DNA from 2 places in the Streptomyces sp. RGM 3693 genome. Region 2 is predicted to be linked to the other one. Evidence: predicted binding sites of a transcription regulator. Region 2 holds the regulator's gene; the other holds the start of a gene.
The links. Region 2 encodes HrcA, which represses chaperone genes, less so after heat shock. Its sites were predicted from a motif close to TTNGCACTCNGNNNNNCNGAGTGCNAA; they were not measured.
Positions count from the first base shown of each region.

Region 1: the regulator HrcA is predicted to act here: its motif matches at 4,712-4,738, upstream of groES (co-chaperone GroES).

Region 1 is NZ_JBMPPQ010000002.1:891,924-898,992, reverse strand. It holds gene ACO0M4_RS21425 (MOSC domain-containing protein) at 1-370, shown strand, start outside; gene ACO0M4_RS21420 (SDR family NAD(P)-dependent oxidoreductase) at 426-1,199, opposite strand; gene ACO0M4_RS21415 (hydroxyacid dehydrogenase) at 1,357-2,367, shown strand; gene groL (chaperonin GroEL) at 2,500-4,122, opposite strand; gene groES (co-chaperone GroES) at 4,258-4,566, opposite strand; gene ACO0M4_RS21400 (FtsW/RodA/SpoVE family cell cycle protein) at 4,975-6,408, shown strand; gene ACO0M4_RS21395 (class I SAM-dependent methyltransferase) at 6,491-7,069, shown strand, end outside.
Region 2 is NZ_JBMPPQ010000002.1:1,792,232-1,799,300, reverse strand. It holds gene ACO0M4_RS25355 (ribonuclease Z) at 1-253, opposite strand, end outside; gene ACO0M4_RS25350 (histidine triad nucleotide-binding protein) at 260-619, opposite strand; gene ACO0M4_RS25345 (OsmC family protein) at 831-1,262, shown strand; gene ACO0M4_RS25340 (hypothetical protein) at 1,313-1,597, opposite strand; gene ACO0M4_RS25335 (DUF2510 domain-containing protein) at 1,570-1,881, opposite strand; gene ACO0M4_RS25330 (16S rRNA (uracil(1498)-N(3))-methyltransferase) at 1,947-2,690, opposite strand; gene ACO0M4_RS25325 (nitronate monooxygenase) at 2,687-3,787, opposite strand; gene dnaJ (molecular chaperone DnaJ) at 3,875-5,011, opposite strand; gene hrcA (heat-inducible transcriptional repressor HrcA) at 5,012-6,028, opposite strand; gene ACO0M4_RS25310 (MBL fold metallo-hydrolase) at 6,443-7,069, shown strand, end outside.

The DNA.
Region 1 (7,069 bases), 900 kb from region 2:
CCTGGAGGTCACCGACGCCCGCATCGGCGAACGCTGGCGCGTCGGGGCCGACGTGCTGCTGGAGGTCACCTCGCCCCGGATCCCCTGCCGCACGTTCCAGGGCTGGCTGGACGAACGCGGCTGGATCAAGCGGTTCACCGAGGCCGCGGTGCCCGGCGCGTACCTGCGGGTCCTGGAAGCCGGCGAGATCCGCGCCGGCGACACCGTACGCGTCGAGCACCGGCCCGAGCACGACATCACCATCGCGCTGATGTTCCACGCCCTCACCACCCGGCGCGCACTGCTGCCGCGCCTCCTGGAGGCGGGCGAACCCCTGCCGGCGGAGGCCCGGGCGGCAGTGGTGAAGTACCTGGAGCGCACGGCGAACTGACGGCACGGGACCCCCGGGGCGGATCGCCCCGGGGGTCGGCCCGTCATCAACTCCCCTACTTGGGGCCGTACTTCCGGCCCGTACGGGAGGTGAGGCCGCCGAGGAGGCCGCGCGGCGCCAGCTTCACGGCGCCCATCATGGCCTTGTAGCGCGGGTCCGGGATGGACAGCGACTTGCCGCGCGTCAGGTCCTTCATGGCCGCGTCCACGAGCTTGTCCGCGTCGAGCCACATCCAGCCCGGGATGTTGTCCGTCCCCATCCCGGCCCGCTGGTGGAACTCGGTCCGCACGAAGCCCGGGCACAGTGCCATCAGGCGCACCCCACTGCCGGCCAGGTCGCGGGCGGCACCCTGGGTGAACTGCACGACCCACGCCTTGCTCGCGCCGTACGTACCGCGCGGGACGAACGCCGCGACCGACGCCACGTTCACCACGGCCCCGCGCCGGCGCTCGCGCATCCCGCGCACCGCGGCCGTGGTGAGCCGCAGCACCGCCTCACAGTGCACCTTGAGCATCGCCAACTCGTCGGCCATCGGGACCTCTAGGTACTCGCCCTTGTTGCCGAAGCCGGCGTTGTTGACCAACAGGTCCACCGGGTGCTTGGCGTCCGTGAGGCGCGCCTCGACGGCGGCGATCCCCTCCTCGGTCGCCAGGTCGGCGCTGAGCACCTCCGCCTCGATCCCGTGCCGGTCGTGCAGTTCGGTGGCCTGCTCCCGGAGCCGCTTCTCGTCCCGGGCCACCAACACCACGCTGTGCCCGTCGCCCGCGAGTCGGCGGGCGAATGCGGCGCCGATGCCGGCCGTTGCTCCTGTGATCAGTGCAGTCGTCATACCGGAACGGTAGCGGGGCGGTGCGGCTTCCCACGTGGTGGCCGGGGTGGCGCGTGGCTTGCGTGGGATTGCCCGCCGCGGCGGCGGGCAAGCAGCAACCGCCGGAGCCGGTGGAGGCCACCCGCCACCCTCACCACCACGTACGAGGAGTCGACAGATGCGCCCAGCTCTTCTTCTGGCCATGGGGCCAGGTATCGCCGAGCGGTTGCTCGGGCAGTCGCAGCGGGCCCGGTTGGCACGTCTGGCCCATACGGACAGTCGGCTCGTCGCGCACGAGTTGGCCGCGCCGGGGCCCGAGATAGCGGCGGCCCTGGGCGCGGCGGAGGTGTTGCTGACCTGCTGGGGTGCGCCGCCGCTCACCGCGGAGGTGCTCGCCGCGGCGCCCCGGCTGCGAGCCGTCGTGCATGCCGCCGGTTCCGTCAAGCAGCACGTCACCGACGCCTGCTGGGACCGGGGCATCGTCGTCAGCTCGGCCGCCGCGGCCAACGCGCTGCCGGTCGCCGAGTACACCCTGGCCGCCATCCTGTTCGCCAACAAGCGCGTGCTGCCCGCCGCGCACCGCTACCGCACCCTGCGCGCCCCCCACGACTGGCTGCGCGAGTTGGACGGCGCCGGCAACCACGGCCGCACCGTGGGCATCGTCGGCGCCTCCCGCATCGGCCGTCGCGTCATCGAACTGCTGCGCCCGTTCGCCCTACGGGTGCTGCTGTACGACCCGTTCGTGGACGAGGAGGAGGCGGGGCGGCTGGGGGTGCGGAAGGTTCCGTTGGCGGAGCTGTGCACGGGGAGCGAGGTCGTGAGCGTGCACGCCCCGGAGGTGCCCGCCACCCGGCACCTGATCGGCGCCCGCGAGCTGGCCCTGATGCCGGACGGGGCGACGCTGGTCAACACCTCCCGCGGCTCCCTGGTCGACGAGGCGGCGCTGGTCGCCGAGTTGTGCAGCGGGCGGCTCGGTGCGGTGCTGGACGTCACCGAGCCCGAACTCCCGCCCGCGGACTCCCCGTTGTACGAGCTGCCCAACGTGCTGCTCACCCCGCACCTCGCCGGCTCCCTGGGCACGGAGCTGCACCGGATGGCCGACCATGCCCTCGACGAGCTGGAGCGGTACGCGCAGGGGCTGCCGTTCGCGGAGCCGGTGCGGCGGGAGGGGCTGGGGCACTCGGCCTGACGGCGGGCCGGAAAGCCTGACGGCGGGCCGGAAACGGGGCCCGGGTACGGGCGAGGCCCGGTCCCGCAGTGGAGCGGGACCGGGCCTCGACGGGTGCCGGCGGATACCCGGCCGGCGGGTGCGCGCGGAGCGTCAGTGCGCGTGGCCGTGGCCGTGACCGGCGGCGGGCTCTTCCTCTTCCTTCTTCTCGACGACCAGGGTCTCGGTCGTCAGGAGGAGGGAGGCGATGGAGGCGGCGTTCTCCAGGGCGGAGCGGGTGACCTTGACCGGGTCGATGACGCCGGCCTTGACCAGGTCGCCGTACTCGCCGGTGGCGGCGTTGAAGCCGTTGCCCTTGTCGAGCTCGGCCACCTTGGAGGTGATCACGTAGCCCTCCAGACCGGCGTTCTCGGCGATCCAGCGCAGCGGCTCGACGGCGGCGCGGCGGACCACGGCGACACCGGTGGCCTCGTCGCCGTCCTTGCCGAGGTTGCCCTCCAGGACCTTCACGGCGTGGACGAGCGCGGAGCCACCACCGGAGACGATGCCCTCCTCGACCGCGGCGCGGGTCGCGGAGATGGCGTCCTCCAGACGGTGCTTCTTCTCCTTGAGCTCGACCTCGGTGGCCGCGCCGACGCGGATCACGCAGACACCGCCGGCGAGCTTGGCGAGACGCTCCTGGAGCTTCTCGCGGTCCCAGTCGGAGTCGGTGCTCTCGATCTCGGCCTTGATCTGGGCGACGCGGCCGGCGACGTCCGCGGAGTTGCCACCGCCGTCGACGAGGGTGGTGTCGTCCTTGGTGATGGTCACGCGGCGGGCGGTGCCCAGCACGTCCAGACCGACCTGGTCGAGCTTGAGGCCGACCTCTTCGGCGACGACGGTGCCACCGGTGAGGGTGGCCATGTCGCCGAGCATCGCCTTGCGGCGGTCACCGAAGCCGGGGGCCTTGACGGCCACCGCGTTGAAGGTGCCGCGGATCTTGTTGACGACGAGGGTCGACAGGGCCTCGCCCTCGACGTCCTCGGCGATGATCAGCAGCGGCTTGGAGGCACCACCCTGGATGATCTTCTCCAGCAGCGGCAGCAGGTCCTGGATGGAGGAGATCTTGCCCTGGTGGATCAGGATGTACGGGTCGTCGAGGACGGCCTCCATACGCTCCTGGTCGGTGACCATGTACGGCGACAGGTAGCCCTTGTCGAAGGCCATGCCCTCGGTGAAGTCCAGCTCCAGACCGAAGGTGTTGGACTCCTCGACGGTGATCACACCGTCCTTGCCGACCTTGTCCATCGCCTCGGCGATCAGCTCGCCGACCTGCGGGTCCTGGGCGGACAGCGCGGCCACGGCGGCGATGTCGGACTTGTCGTCGATCGGGCGGGCGGTCGCCAGCAGTTCGTCGGAGACGGCCTTGACCGCGGCGTCGATGCCCTTCTTCAGGGCGGCCGGGGAAGCACCCGCGGCGACGTTGCGCAGACCCTCGCGGACCAGGGCCTGGGCCAGCACGGTAGCGGTGGTGGTGCCGTCACCCGCGATGTCGTTGGTCTTGGTCGCCACCTCCTTGACGAGCTGGGCGCCCAGGTTCTCGAACGGGTCCTCGACCTCGACCTCGCGGGCGATGGTGACACCGTCGTTGGTGATGGTGGGGGCGCCGAACTTCTTGTCGATGACGACGTTGCGGCCCTTGGGGCCGATCGTCACCTTGACCGTGTCGGCAAGCTTGTTGACGCCGCGCTCAAGGGCGCGACGGGCGTCCTCGTCGAACTTCAGGATCTTCGCCATGGGTGCTTCAAGTCCTCTCGTCGCGATCGTCGGCCTCGCCGCCGTGACCGCTCTCGCTCAAACGAACTGCGCCCCTGCCCCGGGTCGATGAGAACGCGGGAACCAGGGGCGCAGATCAGGGCAAATCCGGGTGAATTACTTCTCGATGATCGCGAGCACGTCGCGAGCCGAGAGGACGAGGTACTCGTCGCCGTTGTACTTCACCTCGGTGCCGCCGTACTTGCTGTAGAGCACGACGTCGCCGGTCTTGACGTCGAGCGGCAGGCGCTCGCCGTTCTCGAAGCGACCCGGACCCACGGCCAGGACGACGCCCTCCTGGGGCTTCTCCTTCGCGGTGTCCGGGATGACCAGGCCCGAGGCCGTGGTCTGCTCGGCGTCGAGCGGCTGGACCACGATGCGGTCCTCAAGCGGCTTGATGGCAACCTTGGAGCTGGCGGTCGTCACGATCCGACCTCCCCCTTCGGAGATCTCACGGGGTTAACTGTCTGAGGTGGCGACCAGGTCGATCCGTCGTCGCGGGTGCCGGACCTGCCCGTCGCTGTGTTGGCACTCCCATAGGGAGAGTGCCAACGCTGAGACTATGACGCAGTTAGCACTCGGTCAAGCGGAGTGCCAGCGCGCCGGAGACGCGTACCGTGTCTGCTGCCCGCGGCCGGCGTGGAGTCGGACACACCTTTCCGCCCGGCTGCAACCCGGTCCCTACGCTGCCCCGTCTTTCCCCCGGGACCGCTGAGTCCGGGCGACGACCCGGCCGCCCCGCGGCCCAGACCCATCGATGGCGGAGGAACCGTGCGTGGACTGACCAGCGCTCCCCGGGATTCCGGGGGGCCGGAGAGCGACGCCGAACGCACCATGACGTTCGCCGCGCTGGCCCAGGCCCCGAACCGTCGGCGCACCGAAGCCTGGCTGCTCGGCTTCGTCGTGTTCATTACCGTCTTCGGCTACGCCTACACCGAGCTGTCCATGAAGGGGCAGCTCCCCGGCGGGCTGGCCGGCTTCGCGGTGAGCGTCTTCTTCATCGCGCTGGTGCCGCACCTGGTCGTCCGCCGGTTCGCACCGCGCGCCGATCCGCTGATCCTGCCGGTGGCGACCCTGCTGACCGGGATCGGGTTGGTGCTGCTGCACCGGCTGGACATCACCTACGCGGAGAAACCCCGGCTGCACATCGCCCAGGCGGCGACCGGGCAGTTGGTGTGGACCGTCATCGGGGTGGCGGTCTGCATCGTCATCCTGATGGTGCTGCGCGACCACCGGCTGCTCCAGCGCTACATCTATCTGACGATGACGGTCGCGCTGGTGATGCTGATGGCGCCGGCGTTCTTCGGCGCGGACAAGTTCGGCGCCAAGCGCTGGATCATGCTCGGACCGCTGTCGCTCCAGCCCGGCGAGTTCGTGAAGATCATGATCGTGGTGTTCTTCGCGGGGTACCTCACCCACAACCGCGATGCGCTGGCGCTGTCCGGGCGCCGGGTGATGGGCATGCAGCTGCCGCCGGGGCGGCAGCTCGGGCCGATCTTCACGATCTGGGTGATCAGCCTGCTGGTGCTGGTCTTCGAGCGCGACCTGGGTACCTCGCTGATCTTCTTCGGCGTCTTCGTGATCATGCTGTACATGGCCACCGAGCGGACCAGCTGGGTGATCTGCGGCCTGGCCATGGCGGTGGTCGGCGCCGGCGTCGTCGGCTCCACCGAACCGCACGTCAAGGGCCGTGTGATGGCCTGGCTGCACCCGATGGACATCTTCCTGCCGCCGAACCAACGACCGCCGGGCCTGATCTCCGACCAGGCGGCACAGGCGCTGTTCAGCTTCGGCAGCGGCGGGATAGGCGGCTCCGGCCTGGGCCAGGGCCACCCCGAGCTGATCGGCTTCGCCGGCAACAGCGACTTCATCCTCACCACCGTCGGTGAGGAAATGGGGCTGGCCGGGGTGATGGCCGTCCTGCTGCTGTACGCACTGCTGGCCCAGCGCGGGCTGCGGGTGGGTCTCACCGCCCGCGACCCGTTCGGCAAGCTGCTGGCGGTCGGGCTTTCCGGGGCGCTGCTGCTCCAGGTCTTCGTCGTCACCGGCGGCGTCACCGGCCTGATCCCGCTGACCGGCAAGGCGCTGCCGTTCCTCGCCGCGGGCGGCTCGTCCATGGTCGCGAACTGGGTGATGGTGGCGGCGCTGCTACGCGTCAGCGACAGCGCCCAGCGGCGACGGGAGCCGGTCCGGCCGGCCCCCGAGCGGCCGGACGCCGATGCCACCCAGCGGGTGCCGCGGATCTCCGGGCCCACGCCCGAGGTCTGACCGACGGCGGCGGCTGGCCCCGGCGACCCGGGCCGGCCCAGGGGCGGGACCGTCCGCGGAACCACCCCAGGGCTGGCCCACAATGGTGCGGGTGACCGACCTCGACACCTTCTCCGCACTGCTCGCCCCCGAGGGACAGCGACTGCTGGCCCTCCTACGGGACTACGACCCGGCGGACGAACTCGCGGCCGCCACCCGGCTGCGCCGCGACCACCCCGCGCCACTGGTCTCCGCCGCCCTCGGGCAGGCCCGGCTGCGGCAGCGGGCGGCCGCGAAGTTCGGCCCGGACGCGGCGCGGATGTACTTCACCCCGCACGGCGTCGAACAGTCCACCCGCGCCCCGGTGGCCGCCCACCGCGCCGCCCGGCTCGCCGCGCTCGGCGTGCGGACCCTGGCCGACCTGTGTTGCGGGATCGGCGGCGACGCACTCGCGCTAGCCCGGGCCGGGATCCGGGTACTGGCCGTGGACCGCGATCCGCTGACCTGTGCGGCGGCCCGGGCGAACGCCGAGGCGCTGGGGCTGGCGGACCGGATCGAGGTCCGGTGCGCGGACGTCACAGAGGTCGACACCACCGGATATGACGCGGTGTTCGTGGACCCGGCGCGGCGCAGCAAAGTCCGCGGCGGCCGGATCTTCGACCCCGAGGCGTACTCGCCGCCA
Region 2 (7,069 bases):
GCACCCGGTCGAGGTTGATCCGCTGGATCACCCCGGCCAGGCCCAGCGAGTGGTCACCGTGGAAGTGGGTGATGCAAATCCGGTTGATGTCGTGGGCGGCGACCCCGGCCCGCAGCATCTGGCGCTGGGTGCCCTCGCCGGGGTCGAAGAGCAGCCCCTGACCGTCCCACCGCAGCAGATAGCCGTTGTGGTTGCGGTGCCGGGTGGGGACCTGGCTGGCGGTCCCGAGGACGACCAGTTCGCGTACCGACATGGCTCGTTACCCGGGGGGCCACTGGAGGCCGCGGCCACCGAGGACGTGCAGGTGGGCGTGGAAGACGGTCTGGCCGGCGCCGGCGCCGGTGTTGAAGATGACCCGGTAGCCGGTCTCCTCGATCTCCTCCGCGGCCGCGACCTCGCGGGACTCGCACAGTATGTCGGCGATCACCTTCGGCTCGGCGGCGGAGAGCGACGCCGCGTTCGGGTAGTGGACCTTGGGGATCACCAGGACGTGCGTCGGCGCCTGGGGGTTGATGTCGCGGAACGCGACGGTGGTCTCGGTCTCGCGGACGATCGTCGCCGGGACCTCCCCCGCCACGATCTTGCAGAACAGGCAGTCGGCCTGCGGTTCTCCCGCCACCGGTGGACTCCTCCCGGGTCGCGCGACACGCACCGTGCGGACGCCCTCCGGATGCTAGCCGATCACCCCGGGCGGTCCCGGGGGCCGGTCCCCCGGGACCGCCCAGGGGCCGATCGGAGGCGGCCCGGTGCCGGTCACCCGGTTCGCGGCCCGGCAGACCCTAAGGTGATCTTCCAGACCGCATTGGCCCCACAAACGGGAGTTATGCACCATGGCAACCACACGCACCGCCGCCACCCACTGGGAAGGCAACCTCCTGGAGGGCAAGGGCACCGTCGCCCTGGAGTCCTCCAAGATCGGCAGCTACGACGTGAGCTGGGCCGCCCGCTCGGAGCAGCCCGGCGGCAAGACCAGCCCCGAGGAACTGATCGCGGCGGCCCACTCCTCCTGCTACTCGATGGCGTTCTCGCACGGCCTGGCCGGCAAGGGCTTCACCGTCGAGGCCGTGGACACCCGAGCCGACGTCACCTTCCAGCCGGGCGAGGGCATCACCGGCATCGTGCTGACCGTCAAGGCCCGGGTTCCCGGCCTGTCCGAGGCGGACTTCCAGGCCGCGGCCGAGGACGCCAAGAAGAACTGCCCAGTCAGCCAGGCGCTGGCGGGCGTCAAGAACATCGCGCTCCAGGCCGAACTGCTCGACTGACGTGCCAACGACGGCGTGCCGGTCGGTCCTTGGGGCCGGCCGGCACGCCGTTACGCGTCGCCGTCCGCGTCCGGCTTGAGCAGGGTGTCCATGGTGAGCGCGGCCGCCAGGGAGATGGAGCGCAGGGGCTCCGCCATCGGGCGCAGCACCTCGTAGTAGTAGTAATCGGCCCCGAAGGCGACACCCAGGACGCGGTCCAGCAGCGAACGGCCGATCCTGGCCACCTCGACACCGGTGTGGTCGGTGATGGTGAAGTTGAACGCGCTCCAGCTCGCCTGGATGTGGCCGACGGTGGCGCCGTTGGCGATCAGGTCGAAGCTGCCGAAGGTGACCACCCGGCCCTGGATGATCTCGCCGACCGGCGGTCCAGCACCGAGTAACTGGTGGTGGTGTCAACCCACTTGACGTCCTGGTTGACCGCGAGCACCTCGGCCGAAAGCAGCACCTCCGGGCCACCGCCGCCCATCGGCGGGTACTGCCGTTGCCCGGGGACCTGGGGGGCGTACTGCCGCGGCGCCTGGGTGTGCTCGGTCCAGCGGTACCCGTCCCACCAGCGCAACACCGGTGCGCCGGAGGGATCCTGATACCAGCCTTGGGGCACCGCAGGTTGCTGAGTCACGGCGCCGACTGCGTCCCGCACCGCCCCAACCCCCGCCCGGGAGGCGGGAGTTCGACGACGGGAACCTAGCTCCAGCGGCCGGTGCGGCCCAGCAACAGGGCGGTCGCCGCGGTCCCGGCCGTGGAGGTCCGCAGCACGCTCGCGCCCAGGCGGTACGGCTTGGCGCCCGCCTCCGCGAAGGCCGCCAGCTCCTCCGGCGAGACCCCGCCCTCGGGGCCGACGACCAGCACGATCGACCCCTCGGTAGGGAGATCGGCGGTGGCGAGCGGGGTGCTGCCCTCCTCGTGGAGGACGGCGGCGAAGTCGGCATCGGCGAGCAGCGCGGCGACCTGCTTGGTGGACAGCGGGTCGGCGACGCGCGGGAACGTCAGCCGGCGGGACTGCTTGCCCGCCTCCCGGGCCGTGGCGCGCCACTTGGCCAGCGACTTGGCGGCCCGCTCGCCCTTCCACTGGGTGACGCAACGCGCCGCGGACCACGGCACGATGGCGTCCACGCCGGTCTCCGTCATGGTCTCCACGGCCAGTTCCCCGCGGTCACCCTTGGGCAGCGCCTGCACGACGGTGAGGGTGGGCACCGGCGGTTCCTCGGTGCGCAGCCCGGTGACGGCGACGGTGAGCCGGTCCTTGCCCTCGACGGCGGCGACCGTGCCCTCGGCGCCGGTCCCGGCACCGTCCGTCAGTACGACCTCCTCACCGACCCGCAGCCGCCGCACCGACACCGCGTGCCGGCCCTCGGGACCGTCCAGGGTCAGCGTGCCTCCGGCCCGTACGCCGGCGAGCGAATCGACGAGGAAAACGGGCGCCGTCACACCGCACCGCCGATGCCGTAGTCCGGGCCGCCCAGGCCCAACGAGACGCGGGTGGCCTCCAGTTCGGCGGCGAGCACCTCCACCAGCTGCCCGGCGGGCATCTCCCGTGCCAGTCGGTGTCCCTGCCCCGCCCAGAGGTTCATCCCCTGCGCGTCGCCGGCCTTGGCGGCGGCCTTGCGGACCGGGGAGGTGAGGTAGTGCACGGCGGGGTAGGCGGCCGGCGCGTACGGGCCGTGCTCCCGCAGGAAACGATTCACCAGTCCGCGGGCCGGTCGGCCGGAGAACGCCCGGGTCAACTCGGTGTGCGTGAAGAGGGGGTTGGTCAGCGCCTGCTTGTGCAGCGGGTTGGCGCCGGACTCGGGGGTGATCAGGAAGGCGGTGCCCAGCTGCGCCATCGAGGCACCGGCGGCCAGCACCGCCGCGATCTGCGAGCCGCGCATCAGCCCGCCGGCGGCGATCACCGGGATCTGCACCGTCTCGCGGACCTGGGTGAGCAGCGCCAGCAGCCCCAGCCCCGAGCCGGTCCCGTCGGCGTGCGGATCGTCCCGGTGGGTGCCCTGGTGGCCGCCCGCCTCGACGCCCTGCACGCACACCGCGTCCGCCCCCGCCCACTGCGCGGCCTGCGCCTCGGCGGCGGTGGTGACCGTGACGACGGTGTACGTACCGACCTTGGCGAACGCGTCGAGGACCGGCCGCGTGGGGCAGCCGAAGGTGAAGGAGACGATCGGCACCGGGTCGTCGCGGAGGATCGCGAGCTTGGCCTCGTAGCCGTCGTCGGTGGAACCGTTGATGTCGCCGAGCTCGGTCTCGTACCAGGCGGTCTCGCCGGCGAGTTGCTCGCGGTAGACCTCGACGGCGGAGGTGTCGGCCAGGGAGGGCTGCGGCATGAAGAGGTTGACGCCGAAGGGGCGGCGGGTCAGCCCCCGCAGCTGTTTGATCTCCTGGTACATGCCGTCGGCGGTCTTGTAGCCGGCGGCCAGGAAGCCGAGTCCGCCGGCTTCGCAGACGGCGGCGGCCAGCTCGGGGCCGGAGCCACCGCCCGCCATCGGGGCCTGCACGATGGGGTGGCGGCAGAAATCGGTGAGCGCGGTGGGCATGCACACATCGTGTCACGCCTCACGCCGTACCCCGAACTGGGGCGGCGGTCACGGAGAGCTCCCCGGACCCCGCCCCGAACGGTGTGCCTACCGCCCGTTGAAGGCGTCCTTCAGGCGGGAGAACAGCCCCTGCTGACCCGGCTGAAACTGACCCTGCGGGCGCTCCTCGCCGCGCAGCTTGGCCAGCCGGCGCAGCAGTTCCTCCTGCTCGGGTTCGAGCTTGCTCGGAGTCTGCACCTCGACGTGGACGATCAGGTCGCCCCGGCCGTTGCCGCGCAGGTGGGTCACGCCACGACCGTGCAGCGGGATCGACTGGCCGGACTGGGTGCCGGGCCGGACGTCGATCTCCTCCACCCCGTCCAGCGTCTCCAGCGGGCATTTGGTGCCCAGGGCCGCCGCGGTCATCGGGATGGTGACCGTGCAGTGCAGATCGTCCCCGCGCCGCTGGAACACCGAGTGGGGCAGCTCGTGGATCTCGACGTAGAGGTCGCCGGCGGGACCGCCACCGGGGCCCACCTCGCCCTCGCCGGCCAGCTGGATCCGGGTGCCGTTGTCGACACCGGCCGGGATCTTGACCGTGAGGGTGCGGCGGGAGCGGACCCGCCCGTCGCCCGCGCACTCGGGGCACGGCGTCGGGACGACGGTGCCGAAGCCCTGGCACTGGGGGCACGGCCGGGAGGTCATGACCTGGCCCAGGAAGGACCGGGTGACCTGCGAGACCTCACCGCGACCACGGCACATGTCACAGGTCTGCGCGGAGGTGCCCGGCGCCGCGCCCTCACCGCTACAGGTGGTGCAGACGACGGCGGTGTCGACCTGTATGTCCTTGGTCGTGCCGAACGCGGCCTCGCTCAACTCGATGTCGAGGCGGATCATCGCGTCCTGGCCGCGGCGGGTCCGCGAGCGCGGGCCACGCTGCGAGGCCGTGCCGAAGAACGCGTCCATGATGTCGGAGAAGTTCCCGAAGCCCGCGCCGAAGCCGCCCGCGCCGCCGGCTCCGCCGGTCTGCGAGAGGGGGTCGCCGCCGAGGTCGTAGACCTGCTTCTTCTGCGGATCCGACAGGACCTCGTAGGCGGCGTTGATCTCCTTGAACCGCTCTTGGGTCTTGGGGTCCGGGTTCACATCCGGGTGCAGCTCGCGTGCCAGCCGCCGGAACGCCTTCTTGATCTGGTCCTGCGAGGCGTCCCGACCGACACCGAGGACCGAGTAGTAATCCGTGGCCACTTACGACTCCGCGAGGATCTGTCCGACGTAACGTGCCACTGCGCGTACCGCTCCCATCGTTCCGGGGTAGTCCATGCGGGTCGGTCCGACCACGCCCAATTTCGCGACGGCCTCGTCGCCAGAACCGTATCCGACGGTGACGACCGAGGTGGACGTCAGGCCCTCGTGAGCATTCTCATGCCCGATACGTACGGTCATGCTCGAGTCCTTGGCCTCCCCGAGCAGCTTGAGCATCACCACATGCTCCTCGAGGGCCTCCAGCACCGGCCGGATGGTCAGGGGGAAATCATGCCCGAAGCGCGTCAGATTGGCGGTGCCGCCGATCATCAGCCGCTCTTCGGTTTCCTCCACCAAAGTCTCCAGCAGTACCGACAGTACTGTCGAGACGGTGGCCCGGTCGTCCTGTTCGAAGGATTCCGGCAGATCCTGCACCAGCTGCGGGACGTCCGCGAAACGGCGGCCGACGATCCGGCTGTTGAGCCGGGCCCGCAGGTCCGCCAGGGACGTCTCGCCGAACGGCGTCTGGCAGTCGATGAGTCGCTGCTCGACGCGTCCGGTGTCGGTGATCAGCACCAGCATCAGCCGGGCCGGGGCCAGTGCCAGCAGTTCGGCGTGACGGACCGTGGACCGGGTCAGGGACGGGTACTGCACCACCGCCACCTGCCGGGTCAGCTGCGCCAGCAGGCGCACCGTGCGCCCCACCACGTCGTCCAGGTCGACGGCGCCGTCCAGGAAATTCTGGATCGCTCGCCGCTCGGGGACGGACAGCGGCTTGACGCCGGCCAGCTTGTCGACGAAGAGGCGGTAGCCCTTGTCGGTCGGGATCCGCCCGGCGCTGGTGTGCGGCTGGGCGATGAAGCCCTCGTCTTCCAGAGCCGCCATGTCATTGCGGACAGTGGCCGGGGAGACCCCCAGCTGGTGGCGCTCGGTGAGCGCCTTGGAGCCGACCGGCTCCTCCGTCCCGACATAGTCCTGGACGATGGCGCGCAGCACTTCCAGTCTGCGTTCGCTGAGCATTCCGCCACCTCCAGTCGGCCGTCCCGCCGTGTCGTCACTTCTCCTGGCACTCACATGGGCCGAGTGCCAAACCCGGAGCCAGTGTACGGCCGGGTAGCGCGGATGCGGCAAGGGCCGGCGCACTGAGGACTTACCCACCGCCGTGGAATCCGACCCCCGGGCCGCCCCTGAGAGCACCCTGATCCCGCCCCGAGGAAACCCCGATCCCGCCCCGCCACGGCCCCTGGTCCGCACCCGGGGCGGCACCCCCACGGGGCCGCCGCCCGGCCGTATCCGCCGGGTGCGAGGGCGGGGTGACGGGCAACGTTATCGCGGGGCGCCGGTCCCTGCCGCTGCCCTCGCACCGTCCGCCCGGTGTGCGGTCGCGCGGGGGAAGGCAGGCGGGAGAGTGCCGGCAGGGGCTAGCGTCTCGGTATGCGCATCACGTGGGAAGAGGCGGGCTGGGAGCGGCTGGGGGACGGTGTCACCCGGCGTCGGATGCCCGGCTGGGACGAGACGATCGGCGTGATCGCCGGCTCGGAGGGCGTACTGATCGTCGACACCGGCGCGACCATCGGCGCCGGGGCGGAACTGCGCCGCACCATCCGCGCCGTACTGGGCCGCGATGTGACGTATGTCGCGCTCACCCACCCGCACTTCGATCACGTCCTGGGCACCGCGGCCTTCGCGGGGGTGCAGGTGTTCGGCGCGACCGGGTTGGACGAGCTGCTGCGGCACAACAAGGACGCGCTGCGGGACAGCGCGGTGCGGCACGGTGTGGACCCGGACGCCGCGGCGGAGGCCGCGGACCTGCTGGTCGTCCCGCACCACCACGTGCACGGGCAGCTGACCGTCGGCCTCGGCGACCGGGAGGTGTTGCTGGCCAACGTCGGCCCCGGGCACACCGCCCACGACCTGGCCGTCCTGGTGCCCGGCCGGGCCGGCGAACGGGAGATCGTCTTCTGCGGCGACCTGGTCGAGGAGTCCGGTGAGCCCCAGGCGGGCCGCGACGCGCTGCCCGGGCAGTGGCCGGCCGCGTTGGACCGGCTGCTGGCGCTGGGC